Regions from separate parts of the Mesorhizobium sp. WSM4830 genome, predicted to be linked through region 2. Evidence: riboswitches for the same ligand, from Rfam matches in the RefSeq annotation. Region 2 holds a riboswitch; the other holds the start of a gene.
What was found. Region 2 has a riboswitch for S-adenosylmethionine ahead of metX (homoserine O-acetyltransferase MetX). Riboswitches for the same ligand answer to the same signal wherever they lie in the genome.
Positions count from the first base shown of each region.

Region 1: another riboswitch for S-adenosylmethionine. It lies ahead of AC0L2Y_RS11955 (O-succinylhomoserine sulfhydrylase); the one in region 2 lies ahead of metX (homoserine O-acetyltransferase MetX).

Region 1 covers NZ_JBVVQI010000007.1:125,441-128,841, forward strand. The annotation lists gene araD1 (AraD1 family protein) at 1-61, shown strand, start outside; gene AC0L2Y_RS11945 (hypothetical protein) at 89-541, shown strand; gene AC0L2Y_RS11950 (2'-deoxycytidine 5'-triphosphate deaminase) at 558-1,652, opposite strand; SAM riboswitch at 1,788-1,865, shown strand; gene AC0L2Y_RS11955 (O-succinylhomoserine sulfhydrylase) at 1,936-3,126, shown strand; gene AC0L2Y_RS11960 (ceramide glucosyltransferase) at 3,163-3,401, opposite strand, start outside.
Region 2 covers NZ_JBVVQI010000004.1:225,201-228,601, reverse strand. The annotation lists gene AC0L2Y_RS08070 (prephenate/arogenate dehydrogenase family protein) at 1-433, opposite strand, end outside; gene hisC (histidinol-phosphate transaminase) at 439-1,548, opposite strand; SAM riboswitch at 1,687-1,764, shown strand; gene metX (homoserine O-acetyltransferase MetX) at 1,857-3,026, shown strand; gene metW (methionine biosynthesis protein MetW) at 3,199-3,401, shown strand, end outside.

The DNA of each region.
Region 1 (3,401 bases), on a different contig from region 2:
GCCTCTGCGCAACCCGCTCGAAATCGAGCAGCCGGTGAAGGTCGCCGTGAAGGCATTGTAAACTGGTGACAGAATTCAGGGGCGAAAAATGAACGGCCTGCGGATTGGCACCGTGTTCGTAGGTTTAGTCCTGTTCCTCGCCTATTTCTCCCCAGCGGCTTACAGCGCCGGACAATGCAGCGCAAAATCCTATCGCGAAGCCCGGATGTCGATGACTAACCGGCTTCTGGCCACCGGCTATTCGAAATCGCAAGTGAGCTTTCTGATGCGCAACGCGGATCGCATGACGTCCGCACTCCGCGCTGACAGACTGAACGACAATGGCAGGGCCTGCGGTATCGACTCCGCCAGAGCCCATGTGCTGGGATGTCTCGGCAAGCAATTCTTCCCCTTGCAGTCCAGCTCAAGCGCCTCACTTGACGACGAGAAGCAAACCAGAGGATTTTGGGGGAAGAAGCGACTGGCAGTGCGAGAACTGCTCTTTATCGGTCAGTTTCATGGCTGCCTTGGCGCCGCGAAAGAATATCTGTTTCGCGGCTGACGGCTTGCGAACAAGATCAGCGCGCGGCGCGGAAATGCTTGGACAGTTTCAGGCCCTGCGCCTGATAGTTCGAGCCGAGGTCTGTGCCGTAGAGCGCTTGCGGCCGTTTCAGCATGTGCTCGTAGACCAACCGTCCGACGATCTGGCCGTGGTCGAGGATGAACGGCACTTCGTGGCTACGCACCTCGAGCACCGCCCGGCTGCCGGTGCCGCCCGACGCCGAATGGCCGAAACCCGGGTCGAAGAAACCGGCATAATGGACGCGGAACTCGCCGACCAGCGGATCGAAGGGCGTCATTTCGGCGGCGTAGAGCGGCGGCACATGCACCGCCTCGCGCGACACCAGAATATAGAATTCGTCCGGATCGAGCACCAGTTCGCCGGCGCCGCTCTTGTAGAGCGGCTCCCAGAAATCGACGACATCCTGCGCGGCGCGCTTGTCGACGTCGACCAGGCCGGTGTGGTGCTTGCCGCGATAGCCGACCAGCCCATCCTTGTCGCCGTCGAGGTCGATCGACAGCGCGATGCCGCCGCCTGAGATGTTGGGCGGTTCGGTGGCGACCAGCATCTCGGCGCGGTGCAGTTCGTGCAGCTCGCTTTCCGACAAGAGCGCATTGCCAGTGCGGAACCTGATCTGCGACAGCCGCGAGCCTGTCCGCACCACAATCGGGAAGGTGCGCGGGCTGACCTCCAGATAGAGCGGGCCTTCATAGCCGGCGGCGATCTTGTCGAACTCGTGGCCACGGTCGGTCATCACCCGGGTAAAGATATCGAGCCGCCCGGTCGAGCTCTTCGGGTTGGCCGAAGCCGAAATATGCGCGGGCAGCGCCAGGCTTTCGAGCAGCGGCACGATGTAGACGCAGCCGGTTTCCAGCACAGCACCTTCGGCGAGGTTAATCTCGTGCAGCTTCAGCCGGTCGAGCTTGTCGACAACTCTGTGGTCCGGGCCGGGCAAGAAGGAAGCACGCACCCGCCAGGCCTTGTCGCCGAGCCTGAGGTCGAGGCTGGCCGGCTGGATCTGATCGGCATCGAGCGTGCGCGTCGATTTCAGCGCGCCCGTCTGGAACAGCGCGGAAATATCCTGATCGGGAAGAATGCCTGTCTGCCGCAAGGGTCTGGCTCCGTTCGAACGCCGGGCGAGGTCTTGTTCTGTCGCAGGTCCGACCGTGGACGCCTTTGGCACCTGCTTGGTACAACCCTCTTAATCATGCCGGCAATTGACGCAAGCGTGGCGCGGGTCTAAAGCTCGTTATCCCGTGGTGATTTGGCCGGTCGGCTTGCAGCCACGTTAAACAAGTCGCTAAAGGACCGTCGGGCCGCAAGGCCATATGGACCGGTTGCGACTTTCGCGACCGGTTTTTTGTTGTTTGGACCAATTTTGGTGTTTGGATAGAATGATGACCAAGAAGCGCGACTGGAAGCCTCAGACCGCACTCGTGCATGCCGGGACGCTGCGTTCTGGCTTCGGCGAGACCTCCGAGGCGATGTATCTCACCCAAGGCTATGTCTACGAGACGGCGCAAGCGGCGGAAGCCCGCTTCAAGGGCGAGGAGCCGGGCTTCATCTATTCGCGTTATGCCAATCCGACCGTGGACATGTTTGAAAAACGCATGTGCGCGCTGGAAGGAGCCGAGGACGCGCGCGCCACTGCATCCGGCATGGCGGCGGTGACGGCAGCATTGCTGTGCAGCGCCAAGGCTGGCGACCATATCGTGGCGGCGCGCGCACTGTTCGGCTCCTGCCGCTGGGTGATCGAGACGCTGGCGCCGAAATATGGCATCGAGGCAACGCTGGTCGACGGCACAGACATCGCCAATTGGCAAAAAGCGGTCAAGCCGAACACCAAACTGTTCTTCCTGGAAAGCCCGACCAATCCGACGCTGGAAGTGGTCGACATCGCCGCCGTCGCCGCACTTGCCAACTCGATTGGCGCCAGGCTGATCGTCGACAATGTCTTCGCCACGCCCTTGCAGCAGAAACCCCTGCAGCTCGGCGCCCACATCGTCGTCTACTCCGCGACCAAGCATATTGATGGCCAGGGGCGCTGTCTTGGCGGCATCGTCCTGTCGGACAAGAAATGGATCGACGAGAACCTGCATGACTATTTCCGTCACACCGGCCCGAGCCTCTCGCCCTTCAATGCCTGGACGCTGCTGAAAGGCCTGGAGACGCTGCCGCTGCGCGTACGCCAGCAGACGGAAAGTGCCGGCCGCATCGCGGATTTCCTCGCCGAGCGCCCGCAAATCGCCCGCGTCATCTATCCCGGCCGCGCCGACCACCCGCAAGCGGCCGTGGTCAAGAAGCAGATGTCGGGCGGCTCGACGCTGATCTGCCTGGATGTGAAGGGCGGCAAGCAGGCGGCCTTTGCCTTCCAGAACGCACTCGACGTCGTGCTGATTTCCAACAATCTCGGCGACGCCAAGAGCCTGATCACCCATCCGGCGACGACGACGCACAAGAACTTGACCGATGAGGCCCGCGCCGAGCTCGGCATCGGACCGGGCACGCTCAGGCTGTCAGTCGGCCTTGAGGACACCGACGATCTGCTCGAAGACATCGAGCAGGCGCTGAGAGCTGCCGGATAAGGGCTGGCCGAACAGAGGCGAGCGGGGACGCGCCGATCAGGCGCCGGACGGGGTCTCCTCCAGCTCCGCGACGGCCTTGGTCTGGATAGTCATCACATTGCCTCGCCAATCGACGGCGCCGCTCAGCCATCCGCGCGCCCATATCGCCGGCAGCATGCAGTCGCGAACCATCATCGCCGGGATGGTGCGCAGCGACAGGTGCCACCCCTTGGCCGAGGCCAAGGCGCATTCCGGCAGGTAGGCCGCGGCCAGCACGGCGGTGGCGGTGGCCGGCA
Region 2 (3,401 bases):
GGTTCTCGAACAGTTCGGCAAAACCGGCATCCGGTCCCGATTTTTCGGTGCCGGCCAAAGGATGGCCGGGGATGAAGTGCACGCCATCAGGCACATGCGGCTGCATCTGCGCGATGACCGAGGCCTTCGTTGAGCCGACATCGGTGAGGATGGCGCCCTTTTTCAGCGCCGGTGCGATCTCCGCTGCGATGGCACCCGAAGAGCCGACCGGCACCGAAACGATAACCAGATCAGCGTCGCGAACCGCCTCTTTCGCATCCGTCGTGTAGGTGTCGCCGAGGCCGAGTTGGCTCGCCCGTGCCAGCGTCGCGTCGCTGCGCGTCGAAATCGCGACTTGGCCGGCGAGCCCCTCGCGGCGGATGACGCGGGCCAGCGACGAGCCTATCAGGCCGATGCCGACCAGCGCGATCTTTTCGAACATAGGTGAGGCCATGGTGTCTAGCTTTTCAGGAATGTCGCGAGTGCTGCGACAACGCCGCGATTGGCCTCTTCGGTGCCGATGCTCATGCGCAGCGCGTTGGGAAAACCGTAGCCGGAAACGCGCCGCAATATGTAGCCGCGCTGGCTGAGGTAGTCGTCGGCCGCCGCCGCCGAATGCTTTTTGTCCTCGGGAAAGTGGATGAGGATGAAATTGCCGACGCTCGGCGTCACCCGCAGCCCAAGCCCCTCCAATTGCTCGCTCAGCCAAGCCAGCCAGGTCTCGTTATGCGCGACGCTGCGTTCGATGTGGGCGCGGTCGCGGATCGCCGCGATGCCCGCCTCGATCGCCGTCGCATTGACGTTGAAGGGTCCCCGCACGCGGTTGATCGCGTCGATCACGTGCATTGGCGCATACATCCAGCCGATCCGCGCGCCGCCCAGGCCCAATTTCGAGAAAGTGCGGGTCATGACCACGTTTTCCGCGCTGCCCACCAACTCGACGCCGGCTTCATAGTCGTTGCGCCGGACATATTCGGCGTAAGCTGCGTCCAGCACCAGAAGCACGTTTCGCGGCAGGCCGGCATGCAGGCGGCGCACCTCCTGGAACGGCACGTAGGTGCCGGTTGGATTGTTTGGATTGGCAAGGAAGATGGCCCTGGTGCGCGGCGTCACCGCGGCGAGGATCGCATCGATATCGGCGCGTTCATCGGTCTCCCTGACCGTTACCGGGACGGCACCGGCCGACTGTATGTAGATCTTGTAGACCATGAAGCCGTGTTCGGTGATGATGGCTTCGTCGCCGGGCGCGAGATAGGTCTGCGCGAGCAGGCCCAGAATCTCGTCGGAGCCGTTGGAGCAGACGATGTTCGCCGGGTTGAGCCCGTGCACCTCGGCGATCGCTTCCCTCAGGCGCCTGGCGCTGCCGTCGGGGTAGACCGCGAGCTTGTCGGCGACCGCGCGCGCGGCCTCTATCGCCTTTGGCGAAGGACCGAGCGGGTTCTCATTCGCCGACAATTTGTGGACCTTGGCGACACCTTCAGGCGCCGCGCTCTTGCCGGGCACATAGGCTTCGATGTCCATGATGCCGGCGCGGGGCCTTGGACGTGTCTGATCCGGTGTCTGGCTCATTTCATGAAATCCGTCGAGAGTGCCTCCATCCGGAAGCCGCAGCGGAAATACAAGCCGTGGCCCGGAATGTCGAGGGCCGGCAATTCGGGATCAAGAACTTGCCGTTGACGAAGCCATGCGTCGGTCCTAGAAGAGCAGCGAAAGTTCCGTGGTGATTTGGCCGGTCGGCTTGCAGCCACGTTAAACAACTTGCTAAAGGGCCGTTTGCATCTTGTAACCGGCTTTGCGAAGGCATGGCCGGTTTTTTGTTGCCCTGACTGGCTGTTGCCCAGACCGGTGGACAACTGAAGGCCGGGCAAGGAGATGTGATGGTCGCTTTGCGCGCGCGAAAAACCAACAACGAGGCCGACCAGCCGTCGAGCCCGGTGTTGCGTTTCGGCGCCGACAAGCCGCTCAAGCTCGACGCCGGCACGCTGCTGTCGCCGTTCCAGATCGCCTACCAGACCTATGGCACGCTCAACGACGCCCGCTCCAACGCCATCCTCGTCTGCCATGCGCTGACCGGCGACCAACATGTCGCCAACACCAATCCGGTGACCGGAAAGCCGGGCTGGTGGGAAGTGCTGATCGGCCCCGGCAAGATCATCGATACCGACCGTTTCTTCGTCATCTCGTCAAACGTCATCGGCGGCTGTCTCGGCTCCACCGGCCCCGCCTCGACCAATCCCGCCACCGCCAGGCCCTACGGGCTCGACTTGCCGATCATCACCATCCGCGACATGGTGCGGGCGCAGCTGATGCTGGTCGAGCATTTCGGCATCGAACAGCTGTTCAGCGTGCTTGGCGGTTCGATGGGCGGCATGCAGGTGCTGCAATGGGCCTCTAGCTATCCCGAGCGCGTCTTCTCGGCGTTGCCGATCGCCACCGGTGCCCGCCATTCCTCGCAGAACATCGCTTTCCACGAGGTCGGCAGGCAGGCAGTGATGGCCGACCCGGACTGGCATGGCGGCAAATATTTCGAGCATGGCAAGCGGCCGGAAAAGGGCCTGGCGGTGGCGCGCATGGCCGCCCACATCACCTATCTGTCGGAAGCCGCGCTGCACCGCAAGTTCGGCCGCAACCTGCAGGACCGCGAAGCGCTGACCTTCGGCTTCGATGCCGACTTCCAGATCGAGAGCTATCTGCGCCATCAGGGCATGACCTTCGTCGATCGCTTCGATGCCAACTCCTATCTCTACATGACCCGGGCGATGGACTATTTCGATCTCGCCGCCGACCATGGCGGCCGGCTGGCCGATGCCTTCGCCGGCACCAAGACGCGCTTCTGCCTGGTTTCGTTCACCAGCGACTGGCTGTTCCCGACCGAGGAGAGCCGCTCGGTCGTGCACGCGCTGAACGCGGCCGGCGCCTCGGTCTCGTTCGTCGAGATCGAGACCGACCGCGGCCACGACGCCTTCCTGCTCGACGAGCCGGAACTGTTCGCCGCCATCAGAGGCTTCATCGCCTCGGCCGCGCGGGCGAGAGGGCTCGGCGCATGACCCCGAAAAGTTGCGGGCTGTTCGGATCAGGACCATGCGCCAGGCATCAGCGCATGACCCCGACAAGTTGCAGACTTTTCGGATCAGGACCATGCGCCAGGCATCAGAGCATGGCCCCGAAAAGTTGCAGACTTTTCGGATCAGGACCATGCGCCAGGCAAGAGCCGAACGCATGAGCGTCAACCGCGCCCAGCGCGTCGACCTCGAAGTCGTCGCCGACCTCATCCCGCCGCAGTCGCGGGTGCTGGACGTCGGTTCCGGCGACGGCCTGCTGCTCGAATTGCTGCAGGAGACCAAGAAGGTCGACGGCCGCGGGCTGGAACTGTCGCAGCGCGGCGTCAACGAATGCGTGGCGCGGGGCCTGTCGGTCATCCA